One region of the Shewanella sp. W3-18-1 genome, then DNA from elsewhere that is predicted to be linked to it. Evidence: predicted binding sites of a transcription regulator. Region 1 holds the regulator's gene; each other region holds the start of a gene.
The links. Region 1 encodes ArgR, which controls arginine synthesis, uptake and breakdown. Its sites were predicted from a motif close to ANTGAATANNTATTCANT; they were not measured.

Region 1 (4,294 bases):
GACGAATAAGCCTTCTCACGCGATTTAAGCAAATACGAATAAAACGCACTGATGCTCAAGCATTAAGTGCGTTTTTTGTGTTTAAATCAGATGGGCGGGTGTCCATTTCTTGATATCGAGTTGCCACTGCTGAGCGGTGAAATCGATAAACGCTCTGACTAACATCTGCTGATAACTTCGGGATAAATAGACGGCCCATAGAGTTTGGCCTGGAGTCGTAAAGTCGGGTAAAACTTCCTGAAGTTGGCCACTGGCAAGGTACTGATTGGCCAAGTCACAGGGGAGACGTACAATGCCGTGCCCCCTCAGTGCTGCGCTAACCAATACCCCCATATCGTTGGCTTTGAGGTTACCAGTGACTTTGATGACTTCACTTTGTTTTTCTTTTAGAAAATGCCAACTGTGCTGCGCCGTGTGGACAAGGCAATTATGTGCTAGTAAATCAATTGGTTCGTTTAAGGGGCTTGTATTAGCAAGATAAGTTGGTGCAGCGCAAACCACTGCATCTATCATCATTAAACGCCGCGCAATCAAATTCTCATCGGGCTGTTCGGTGTATCGCAGTGCCACATCAACCCGTTCATCGACCAATTGGGCAAAACTGTCTGACATGGCCAGTTGGATATTGACCTTAGGGTGTAGTTTGATAAAGCGATCGACAACATCAAACAGACTGTGCTGCCCCAGCCCTATGGGGGTTGCGATTCTGATGCTTCCAACAAGTTCAGTATTATGACTATGTGCACGGCTCTCCATTGCGGCAACTTCACTGAGCAAGCGCTGGCAATACTGCAAGGTCTCTTCCCCCTGTAGCGTTAGGCTTACGCTACGGGTCGTTCGGTGTAATAAGCGTAAATTGAGCCATTGCTCAATTTCTTGAATATGACGCGAAACCTGTAGTCGACTTAGGTCGAGGTGTTGGGCGGCCTTAGTAAAGCTTCCACAGTTTGCCACCTCGACAAAACTGCGTATTGCGGCAATCTTATCCATATTAGTATCCCAATCTGAAACAATCTTGCTCATTTATCGATATTTATCACGTGAAATATCCCAAGTAAACTGAATCCAATGTAAACCATCTGAATAAGGTAACAAAATGAAAATCGCAATTTTAGGTGCAACAGGTTGGATTGGTGGTGCAATTTTAAAAGAAGCACTAAGCCGAGGGCATGAAGTCACCGCACTGGTTCGTGATCCAAGTAAATTACCAACAACGAATGCGGCAGTGCGTACCGTGGATTTAAATCAGCCACTTGTTGCTGATAGCTTTACCAATCAGGATGTCGTGATCGCCGCGATCGGTGGCCGTGCCGCACAAAACCACGAAATAGTGGCGGGAACAGCCACTCATTTATTAGCAATATTGCCTAAGGCCAAAGTGCCGCGTTTATTATGGGTGGGTGGTGCAGGGAGTTTAGAAGTCGCACCGGGTGTAACTTTAGTATCAACCCCTGATTTTCCCGAAGCTTACAAGAGCGAAGCATTAGCGGCGGTTGAAGCATTAAAGGTGTTTAGAGAAGCCAATACAACGGTCAATTGGACATTTGTTAGCCCTGCCGCTGAGATTTACCCAGGAGAGAGTGAGGGCCCCTATCGTGTTGGTGGCGACAGTTTTTTTACCGATGCCAATGGTCAAAGCCGTATTTCGGTCACTGATTACGCCAAAGCCATGCTAGATGAGGCTGAAAAGGGCACTCACCCAAACCAACGCATCAGTGTGGCTTATTGATATGACGATGGTGAGTTAGATACTGTGCTGGAATGTGTAACGTAATAGGGACAGTAGACATATAACTGCACCGTTATGTACTTAAAAATGCACAGGTAAAATAAAACAGGTCAGCGAACTGACCTGTTTTTTTATTCTGCATAATTGAATAAAGATTTGATCGTTTCTAAGGTATCGGCGATATCTTGGATACTCGATGGACAAATAAAGATAGTGTCATCACCAGCAATCGTCCCCAAAATCCCTTCAGGTTTACCGATTGAGTCCAATAAACGAGCAATTAACTGTGCAGCACCCGGACTGGTACGTACAACTATCATAGCTTGGTTGTGGTCAACATCGAGTACCAAATTCTTTAAGGGGCTTCCCGCAGTGGGGACACCTAACTCGGCTGGTAAGCAATACACCATTTCTTGCTTAGCGTTACGAGTCCGCACAGCACCGAACTTGCTGAGCATCCGCGATACTTTTGATTGGTTGATGTTGCCAAAGCCTTCTGCTTGCAAGGCGGCGACGATTTCACTTTGAGAGCCAAAGCGCTCTTCTTTTAAAATCGACTTAAAAATTCTAACAAGGTCATCCTGATTCTTGGTCGTTTGCATAATGTTATTATTCGTTATTCAAAAAAACAGGCCCATTTTGAATATTTTTAGAAAAATTGTCAACAAATAACCAGATTGGTTGAATAAAAATTCACTTGTTAAGTGGGGTTATGCTTATGTTTCGCACTTTAATGCATAGAATAGAGTGATTGTTCTACTTTATTCCGTAATTCTTTTCTCCCACGACTAAGGGATAATTGAAATTGTTGTGACATTCCAGTAATGTGACGCCAACGGAAACTAGATCCATGTCACACATATCCGAGAAATAACGGAGATAACTATGAAAGTTGCTGTACTTGGTGCTGCTGGTGGTATCGGCCAGGCTCTTGCCCTACTGTTAAAAACTCAATTGCCTGCGGGTTCTAAACTGTCTCTATACGATATCGCACCGGTGACTCCGGGTGTTGCGGTTGACTTGAGCCATATTCCAACTGCGGTTGAGATCAAAGGTTTTGCTGGTGAAGATCCAACGCCTGCCCTCGTGGGCGCTGACGTTGTACTCATTTCTGCAGGTGTTGCACGTAAGCCTGGTATGGATCGTTCAGATCTGTTCAATATCAACGCGGGCATTGTTCGCAATCTGATTGAAAAAGTGGCTGCGACTTGTCCAAAAGCACTTGTTGGTATCATTACTAACCCTGTGAATACGACAGTTGCTATCGCTGCTGAAGTGATGAAAAAAGCAGGTGTTTACGATAAGAACCGTCTATTCGGTGTGACCACTCTGGACGTTATCCGTTCTGAAACTTTCATCGCTGAATTAAAAGGCTTAAACGTTGCTGACGTTAAAATCAACGTGATCGGCGGCCACAGCGGTGTGACCATTCTGCCATTACTGTCTCAAGTTGAAGGCGTGACTTTCTCCGATGAAGAAGTCGCTTCTTTAACTAAACGCATTCAAAACGCGGGTACTGAAGTGGTTGAAGCTAAAGCAGGTGGCGGAAGCGCGACTCTGTCTATGGGCCAAGCGGCTTGCCGTTTCGGTATGTCTCTGGTTCGTGGTCTGCAAGGCGAAGCGAATGTCGTTGAATGTGCCTACGTTGATGGCGGCAGCGAACACGCTGAATTCTTCGCACAACCTGTGCTATTAGGCAAAAACGGTATCGAAAAAGTACTGCCTTACGGTGAAGTGAGTGCATTTGAAGCTAACGCCCGTGATTCTATGTTAGATACGCTGAAAGGCGATATCAAACTAGGCGTTGATTTCGTTAAATAATCTTTTTAGATTGTGACGAATGAATAACGGAGCCATTGCGCTCCGTTTTTTTATGCCTACATTTTACACTTTCTCAAGCTAATTCAGTCGATCAGCGGCGCTTAGTGGGAATTTGGCAGTTATCATCGCAGCGGGCTTTGCCCGTCAGTAAATAGGAGATGCGGTATCTGTGCTTTGCGAATCTGAGGTAGCACCAATCAGCAATGGGTTTGATCACAGGCAAACGTAATAGCTGGATCCAAGCGCGCGTGCCTGTGAGCGCCCACGCTTTACAAGTGACATCTAACCCGAGTAACACTTCGCCCGTTGCGGTTTCGCCATGGAGTATGGTATTAGCAAAGTCTTTATCGATATGGCTGAAACGCTCGCTAAAGTCGGGTGCATTTAAATCCTCTAGCGTAATTAAGTTCTTGGGATCGCGTGCTTTCAGTTGACGCATTTCGGCGCTACATAATGGACAATTACCATCGTAAAAAATCCGCAGTTCCATTGGGTTTACCTCTGATGACGTGATCACAATACTTGGTCTAAGTTCTCGGCTTGAGAACTTAAGGCTCAGTTTTCTTTTACCCTATACGCAGCATAAAGGGTTTTAGATCGAAGCGATTGTAGAACAGATCAGCATCTCATTTGGCTTTTTGTTAGGTTAAATTCAAATGAGTGCAGTAACATCTTGGTTATTCATCAGTTTAACTTGATTGCTGATTTTTAAGTGAACAAGGTAAAGCCTGACAAATAACGACT
Region 2 (4,294 bases), 560 kb from region 1:
ACTGGCATTAATTGAAGCGTCATCGGAATATACCGAGCTTAAGCGTCAAGTCGATAATGGCGAATTGATGATAGAAGCTAATGACATGGCTGCAGTCTACCTCGCCAAAGAACACAAATTACCCTTTGTCTGCGGTGCGAGTATCAACAACTATAACCGAGCTAGCCTAGATATTTTACATGGCTTTGGTATGCAACGATTTGTGATGCCTGTGGAATTATCTAAAGCTTGGCTACAACAAGTCATACAGAATAAACCCACTTTTGAGGTAGAAGTTTTTGGCCATGGCTATTTACCTCTGGCTCATTCAGCGCGCTGTTTTACTGCAAGACACAAACAACTCACTAAAGACAGTTGTGAAACAATTTGCCGCCAATATAGCAAGGGGCTGCTCGCTCAAACCCAAGAGATGCAGCCGCTATTAAGGCTTAATGGTATTCAAACCCAATCTGCAGCTTGTTTAGATTTAAGCAGTGAAATCGCAGCAATGAATACAATGGGAGTGGATGTATTTAGAGTCTCACCTAGCGGTACAGAATCGATCGTGCGAGCCGAAAGTTTAATCGAAGCCCTTAACACGTCTGAAATGGCACTCAATGCTCCTATAAAGGGTGAACAATGTGATGGTTATTGGTTTGGTGAAGCTGGCCTGACTATTCATCACGCAACCTAGTAACTGACGCCAACTAAGTCAGCCTCAATGATCAACCTTTGGGTTATAGGTTAGTTGACTTAAAAGCAGTACCGTCATCCAACACAATAAACTACCAAGCCCTATCCATTCTAGTAGCGCTGGCCACCATGGTGTGGGTCTTGGAAGTTGTTGCACCATTTCTTGATAGAAAGGCCTATCGCCTTCTGTTAAGCCCAATTCCAATTGCGGCGCGTACAAAAACATCATCATGCTACAGAGCACTATCAAGGCTAATAACCAAGTCCAACGTCCGAATGCAGAACGGCCAACACTGGCCAAGATTAAATAGAATATTGCACTTAGGCTGCCAAAATAAAAAAACCATTTCAGCCCTAAAATATGTAAATGGTATACATTAACGGGGAATAAACCGACCCAAGCTAACGCAAAGAAGGTTAGGGCTAAACAGATAAAAAAAGGATATCCCCAACATGAAGTGACATTCTGTAATGAAGACAAACAATAAAAAACGATACTTAAACTGCCGAAGAATAATCCACCATTTAGGATAACTGCGAAGGGAGAATGTCCATATGTCCCTAATTCACTTAAAGTATGATTGAGAAAGTTGAAATACTGCTCATTTGAAGAATGAAAACCCAATACCGACACAATAATCCCGAGCAATAACCCAAAGATACCAAGAAAACCAAATTTAGTGGCAAGTGCAGAACTCTTTTTCATTTGACGCTTCTTATCGTAACAGTCATAAGTAAATTAGCGAATGGGAATAACATTAACTTACATGGAAATAGAAAGATTTAAAGCGGCACACATCCGCTTTATGATAATTTTTTACTTTCTCCATAATTTTTGATTTTTTAGTCATCCTTAAGCAGAACAATAGCTTCCCAGAAAAACCAATAAAACGATTGAGCATGCCACTACACTGCGCATAAAAATGTAATCTCGCTCAACAGTAACGTCATATCAAGGTTAAAACGGGCCACGCCTGCGGCTGGTCATGCTATTTTGCTATTCCCCTCCAGCAAGTTGGCAATAACGACTAAAAAATCGCCATGGGCTGCATTTCATGTCCTGAACATGATATTTTTTACTCGATCCTGAACAGATCACATAATCGGTGACACGATAATACGCTTATAAAAAGTGCATGAACAATAACGAGCTAACCAATTGATTAATTTAATATAGCATAGTGATAGCTTGATAAAAATGACTATAGACTAAAGTGGAGTACGTAAAAAATAACTATGCTGTTTTGCTGCTTATATCAAACTAACCAGCGAATCGTTTTACATAGGAAGGCGAAGCGAGTAATCTTCCCCCTTCTCGTTTTTGAGTTGAATGAAAATGCACCTTAACTGGCATTAAAAACAGTTTGGACTGCGGCTTATTCAAATTTATTTTGTGCGACTCGTACTTTAAGGTGTACACCATTGGCTACTGAACATAAAAACCGCAATATGAAGACGATACTCACCTTTATCGTCCCTTCGCTGATAGGTCTGCTGCTGTTTATGACCCCACTCAGCTACAACGATGCGATCACTATCCCTATCGCTATTATATCTAAAGCATTACAAAGTGCATTGAGTGAAGTACTCACTTTAATAGTGACTATTATTGTCGTGGCAATGGCTTTGGCCTCATTGCTCACAAAAATAGTTCAACCTAAGTTTGTCCTTAATAACCATTTTCTCAATGGACTACTCAATATTAGCCCTTTATGGCTAACCACTCGTATTGTGGGTGCCGTGTTTATCGTACTCACTTACGGTGTTATTGGCCCTGAAGTGATTAACTCATCAAGCACTGGTGCGCTGGTTTTAAATGACCTGCTGCCAGTGTTATTTTGCGTATTTATATTTGCAGGAATGTTGTTACCGCTACTACTCAACTTTGGTCTGCTCGAACTTTTTGGCACGCTATTAACTAAGATTATGCGCCCCGTATTCAATCTACCGGGTCGCAGTGCTATCGACTGTATGGCTTCGTGGTTAGGTGATGGCAGCGTGGGGATTCTACTCACCAGCAAGCAATACGAAGCACGCTTTTATACCCAGAGAGAAGCCGCGGTTATTGGCACCACTTTCTCCGCAGTATCAATCACCTTCAGCTTAGTGGTGATCTCACAAGTGAAGTTAGAGCATATGTTTGTGCCCTTTTACTTAACCGTGTGCTTAGCGGGTTTTGCCGCCGCAGTGATTGTGCCAAAGTTACCGCCTCTTTCGTGGAAAAAAGATCATTACATCGACGATACCCCCCGTAAACCCGATGATGAAATTATTCCAACGGGGCACAGTGCTTTTTCTTGGGGCTTTGATAAAGCTTTAGAAAAAGCCGCCAGTGCAGGAGGAATTAAAACCGTCTTACATGAGGGTATTAAAAACGTTGTTGATATGGTGTTTGGCATTATCCCCGTGGTAATGGCAATCGGTACTCTGGCACTGATTATCGCCGAACATACGCCCATCTTTAACTATTTAGGTATGCCATTTATTCCATTACTTGAATTACTGCATATTCCTGAAGCGACTGAAGCCTCTAAAACTATCGTTGTTGGCTTTGCCGATATGTTTATTCCGTCGATCCTCGCAAGCTCAATTGAGTCGGATATGACTCGCTTTGTGATTGCGGCGTTATCTGTGACTCAGTTGATTTATATGAGTGAAGTGGGCGCACTGCTGATCGGCAGTAAAATTCCGGTAAACTTTATTGAGTTATTCGTGGTGTTTATCCTGCGTACCTTAGTGACGCTGCCAGTGATTGCGGGTGTTGCTCACTTGCTGTTCTAAGCGCAACATCACCTTTGAAATATCAAGGGGAGTCAGGTTAACTGACTCCCCTTTTTTTGTACTCACTCATACACGAATTGACAGTTTTGATTATATTGTGTGACTAAAGCGTACAAACGCCACTCGTAACCACACAACTCAGTTTTGGACAGAAGTACTTTAAGAATTTCTGGATAGCACTGCTGAGGATCAAACTTGGTCATTTAATTCTTTAAGTGCTGGCTTATGATGAGCCATGGCATTCGCTCACCGACACGCAGCGAGTCCATCCGTGGATGCTCGACCGCCCCGTCCATGGGGCGGACGGTCGTCTCGCCAATCATCATGGCTCACCTGTTTAACATCAGTGTAGCCTGTTTGTTTTAAAGTAGATATGCAACTTGTCTTGGGACAAAAGCTCGTTAGTGGTTTTACTAAATTAGCATTTAACGGATTATCTTGTGTATTACAAAACCTCTAGTCAAGTGGCTAAATTTACTCATCAACTACAATTGGGATTAGGAAGAAACCTTGTTTGTTGGATTAGCCAGTCCTCCTTTTGGATCATATCAATCAAAAAGAAGCCGGACTCATTGAGTTCGGCTTATTTACATCTAGGCTCTGTGGATTATCAAAGAAATGATTCGAGAAGATAATAAATATTATGAATAATTCTATTACTTGTTGATTTTACGCACGTTGTTAGACGACAAACCAATTCTTTACACCTAAATGCAATTGAACTCTATTATACTAGGCTCTTATTTGGCGTGTTAAGGTTAATGATGATGAATGCGGTAGAATCAATAGTAGAGTGGTCCAAGGATAAGCCCGTATGGTGGAATCTAGCACTAAAGGTTGC
Region 3 (4,294 bases), 410 kb from region 1:
GGTGCTTGAGCTTTTTCCTTGATATCAGCTACGATAGAGTGAAACTGAGTTAGCTTATCTTCACAGGAGTTGTATAGTTGCAAAAACAACTTGTTAGCTACATCTCTATAATTTTTAATGTGGGGCATTAAATCAAACATGTCTTCCATTCTATTAAGCGCCTCCAAGCCATGAGTTTTCCACTCATATCCCCCTTTAAGAAGCTTATTTTTTGCAATTGATACAGTTAAAACAGGTTGCTCACCTGAAATATAATCGATAGCTAATTTATTAGACGGTATTCCGTAATGCTGCGCATAGTTCCTTAATTCATAACAAAACCTGTAACTAACACTTGCCTTGTGCAGTTGCTTTCTTAGGCATTCGAATTCTTGGTACTCTTCCGAATTTTCTCCGAATTGATCTTTAACTAATTGCCTAGCTTTTAATAAAAATAAACTTTGTGAGGTAAGTATATTGAGTAGGCATCGATTTAACTCCACCATCAATTCAATGGCTTGGTCATATGGGTCGAGGGTAATTAATGGCTTGCTTGATTGTAAGTCCAACTCTCGTTGAGCACGATCTACAATATTATCAAGTTCTTCATAATTTGAGCTCACTACCTTATGTATTAGATACAGAGGATATAAGAAATCAGTTAATATATGACTATTGTCGTCATAGACTCTCGAAACGTCCTTACTAATTGCAGCTTTTGCAACATGAAAATCTACATTACCGTCGTCTTTAGAAGTAACAAAGGCTAGTTTTCTACTCATTTTATTCCTTTAATAATATAGGCTTACCATTCAATCTACCAAAAAAGTGAGGTCAGTGTTCTTTTCGACGCTTAACTAACAGTCAGAAAGTCTCATGTCTCCATAAATTTGTGAGAGCCTTAGGGCCAGTTCTTGTACTTGGTAAGACAAAAGAGGGCGTAAGAGATTATGGTTTTAAAATAAATTTTCGTACTTTGTCTAATCCAAAACAGATTAACTAGATTCAATACTCTAACGCAATTATGTCCAAAAGCGTGCTTCGTATTTCTTTAAAACTTACAGACCACGCTAATGCTAAACAGGTGAGCCATGGTGATTAGCGAGACGACCGTCCGCCCCATGGATGGAGCGGTCGAGCATCCAAGGAAGGACTTGCTGCGTGTCGTTGAGCAAATATCATGGTTCGCCCTTAAATATGGTCTGCATTCAATAACCAAGCAATGATATTCGTCTTCCAATATTTAACGCTCTTTTGTCCCAAAGTGAGTTATCTCGGATGATGTAGCGTTCATTTTGGTTTGTCATACATCTAATCTGTAGCAAAGCTAAAAATTTAGATGAGCACTGTTCCTATTTGATCTAACTTTTTTCTCTCGACTCACTTCTGTTAAGAACAAAAAATAAGTTAAAAGTTAGATGACTTTGATGAAAATTAGATAATTGGCCCACAAGCCCCGCCAGCATTGGCTTTACTAACTTTCAAATCTAACTTTTAGTTACATGTATTTTTTTTTGCGTTTTTTTTAGTGGTTCGTCATCAAGTTGAGATTATTTCCTCGCAAACTTAAGCTGCTGAATCATCTCCTGTGAAGTTAAAAAATTGTGAATACTCGCGGAAAATATAAAATAGTGCGGTTATAAGCACTTTAATTCATTAAAACTGTATTTTAGTGAGAATAAATTCTTTATATGTGAATTAAAATGCAATACCATACGCGAAAATTAGCGATTCACTCTTGGCGCGTCATCGTGATGCTGCCAGCACAAAATGAGGTGTAAATAACGCGTGCGTACCACTGAACTGGTTGATGGATTTCGTCATTCTGCCCCCTATGTTAATGCTCACAGAGGTAAAACTTTTGTGGTCATGCTGGGTGGTGAAGCTTTGGCTCAAAATCAATTCCGCGCCATCTTAAATGATGTCGCCCTGCTGCACAGTTTAGGGATTAAAGTGGTGTTGGTATATGGCGCTCGGCCGCAGATTGATGCTGCATTGGCCGCCAACGGTATTGCGCCTGCCTACCACGAAGGTGTGCGTATCACCGATGAAGATTCGCTCAAAGTGATCAAGCAAGTGGCGGGTGCACTGCAATTTGATATCACGGCGCGTTTATCCATGAGTTTAAGTAATACGCCGATGCAAGGTGCGCAAATTAACTTAGTGAGCGGCAACTTTGTGATTGCTCAACCACTGGGTGTGGATAATGGTGTGGATTTTTGCTTGAGTGGCAAAGTGCGTCGTATCGATGTGCAAGGCTTAAAACGTCAGTTAGATAATCACTGCATCGTATTGATGGGGCCGATTGCGGCTTCGGTTACTGGTGAAAGTTTTAATCTCACCGCTGAGGAAATCGCGACTCAAGTGGCGATTAAGCTTAAAGCCGACAAGATGATAGGTTTTAGCTCACAGAACGGTATTCTCGATCGTAACGGCGATGTGATTGCCGAGCTGATGCCAAATGATGCGCAAAACATTATGAACAAGCTGGCCGAACAAGGTTCTGCCTGTGTGGGCACTATGGCCTTCTTGAAGGCGAGTATTGATGCCTGTCGTAATGGCGTGCCGCGTTGTCATTTAGTGAGTTATCTTGAAGATGGCGCCTTACTGCAAGAATTGTTTTCCCGTGAAGGCATAGGCACGCAAATAGTGACCGAGAGTGCCGAGCGTTTACGCCGTGCTTCTATCGCCGATATTGGTGGCGTATTGAACCTTATTCGCCCATTGGAAGAGCAAGGTATTCTGGTGCGTCGCAGCCGTGAGCAGCTCGAGATTGAAATCGAACAGTTTATGCTGATTGAACGTGATGGCTTAGTGATTGGCTGTGCCGCGCTTTACCCTTTTGAAGAGGATAATGCCGGGGAGTTTGCTTGTCTTGTGGTACATCCTGATTATCGTGATGCCGACAGAGGTAGCCTACTGCTGAAGAATATTATTGGCCAGGCTCGTAGCCGTGGTTATTCCCGTTTGTTTGCATTGACGACTCGCAGCATTCACTGGTTTTTAGAACATGGCTTTGTGATTGAAGATGTTGATGCATTGCCGCAGAAGAAAAAGCAGTTGTATAACTATCAACGCCGCTCAAAAATTCTCGCACTCGATCTCTAAGTTATTCAACATTCAACGAATGCCAGCCTAGTACTCATATTAGCGCTGGCATTTTTATTGACATAATATGTCTTTGTTGGCAGATTAAGGCTTCACTGCACGGGAGATGCTGCCAATGAGCCCTCAATTTTTTGAACTCGCCCCTTTAACCCAAACCTCTATCTTCAGCTTTATCGTCTTATTGCTCGGGATCGTAGGTATCTTGCTGATGTTGTGGCTAAAAAACATGCCTAAAATAGCAAAATCCGCGAGTTTAGGCATATTGCTGGTGATGATGGGCGGATTTTCTTGGGTCTTTTATCAATCCAATAGCGCCGAATTAGTGTTAACCGATACAGAGCTCACATTGGATGTTCCCTTCTATAAAGTGCAGTTATCCCGCGCGGATTTATTACCTGCCGAGGCGCGCATAGTCGATTTGCAGCAAGAGGCAGATTTAACACCGAGCTTTAAAACGAATGGTATAGGTATGCCTGGATTTCAATTAGGTTGGTTTAACTTACAGGGGAAGACTAAAGCATTTTTGGCGATAACAGATAAATCGCAGTTAGTGTTAGTGCCAACGACTAAAGGCTACAGTTTATTACTGACAGTACCACAAGGGAGTGAGTTTTTAGCACAGTTACAGAAGTAATCATCAGTCATCACTTCTGCCACTGTGTTTATTGGCGTGATAATGTTTACGCTGGTTTGCGTTTATAGGCCATATCTAAGGTGAAGACTAACAGCGCGCTCCAGATAAAACCGAAGGTCACGCCTTTTTCGGCATCGAAGGGCTCATTGAACAGACTCACCGCGAGGATAAACATAATACTCGGGCCAATATATTGGAAAAAGCCGAGCATAGACAATGGAATACGTACCGCTGCCCCTGCAAAACAGAGCAAAGGAATCGTGGTGACTATCCCAGCAGCCATTAACATCAGATTCAATTGCCAATCGTTAGTCAGCATGCTCGCCGTGGCCGTGTCTAAGGTTGCGACGAGATAAACCAGTGCAACCGGTAATAGCACTGCGGTTTCGACTAATAAGCCTGCTTTGGCATCTACATTGACCTTTTTTCGCAGCAGTGCATAAAAGCCAAAAGTGCCAGCGAGTGCCAGTGAGACGATGGGAATTGAGCCAAAAGAGATTAACTGGATCAATACGCCAGCACTGGCGAGTGCGACCGCGAACCATTGTAATTTACGCAGCCTCTCACCTAGAA

Region 2: the regulator ArgR is predicted to act here: its motif matches at 1,998-2,015, upstream of SPUTW3181_RS06210 (YjiH family protein).
Region 3: the regulator ArgR is predicted to act here: its motif matches at 1,672-1,689, upstream of argA (amino-acid N-acetyltransferase).

The regions. Positions count from the first base shown of each region.
Region 1 covers NC_008750.1:798,885-803,178, forward strand. Annotated here, with positions in the region: gene SPUTW3181_RS03725 (Dyp-type peroxidase) at 1-9, shown strand, start outside; gene SPUTW3181_RS03730 (LysR family transcriptional regulator) at 82-990, opposite strand; gene SPUTW3181_RS03735 (NAD(P)-dependent oxidoreductase) at 1,097-1,729, shown strand; gene argR (transcriptional regulator ArgR) at 1,861-2,331, opposite strand; gene mdh (malate dehydrogenase) at 2,615-3,550, shown strand; gene SPUTW3181_RS03750 (thiol-disulfide oxidoreductase DCC family protein) at 3,642-4,040, opposite strand.
Region 2 covers NC_008750.1:1,360,219-1,364,512, reverse strand. Annotated here, with positions in the region: gene SPUTW3181_RS06220 (U32 family peptidase) at 1-673, shown strand, start outside; gene SPUTW3181_RS06215 (hypothetical protein) at 698-1,378, opposite strand; gene SPUTW3181_RS06210 (YjiH family protein) at 2,095-3,453, shown strand; gene SPUTW3181_RS06205 (AAA family ATPase) at 4,215-4,294, shown strand, end outside.
Region 3 covers NC_008750.1:393,059-397,352, forward strand. Annotated here, with positions in the region: gene SPUTW3181_RS01895 (hypothetical protein) at 1-761, opposite strand, end outside; gene argA (amino-acid N-acetyltransferase) at 1,768-3,087, shown strand; gene SPUTW3181_RS01905 (PH domain-containing protein) at 3,203-3,721, shown strand; gene rarD (EamA family transporter RarD) at 3,768-4,294, opposite strand, start outside.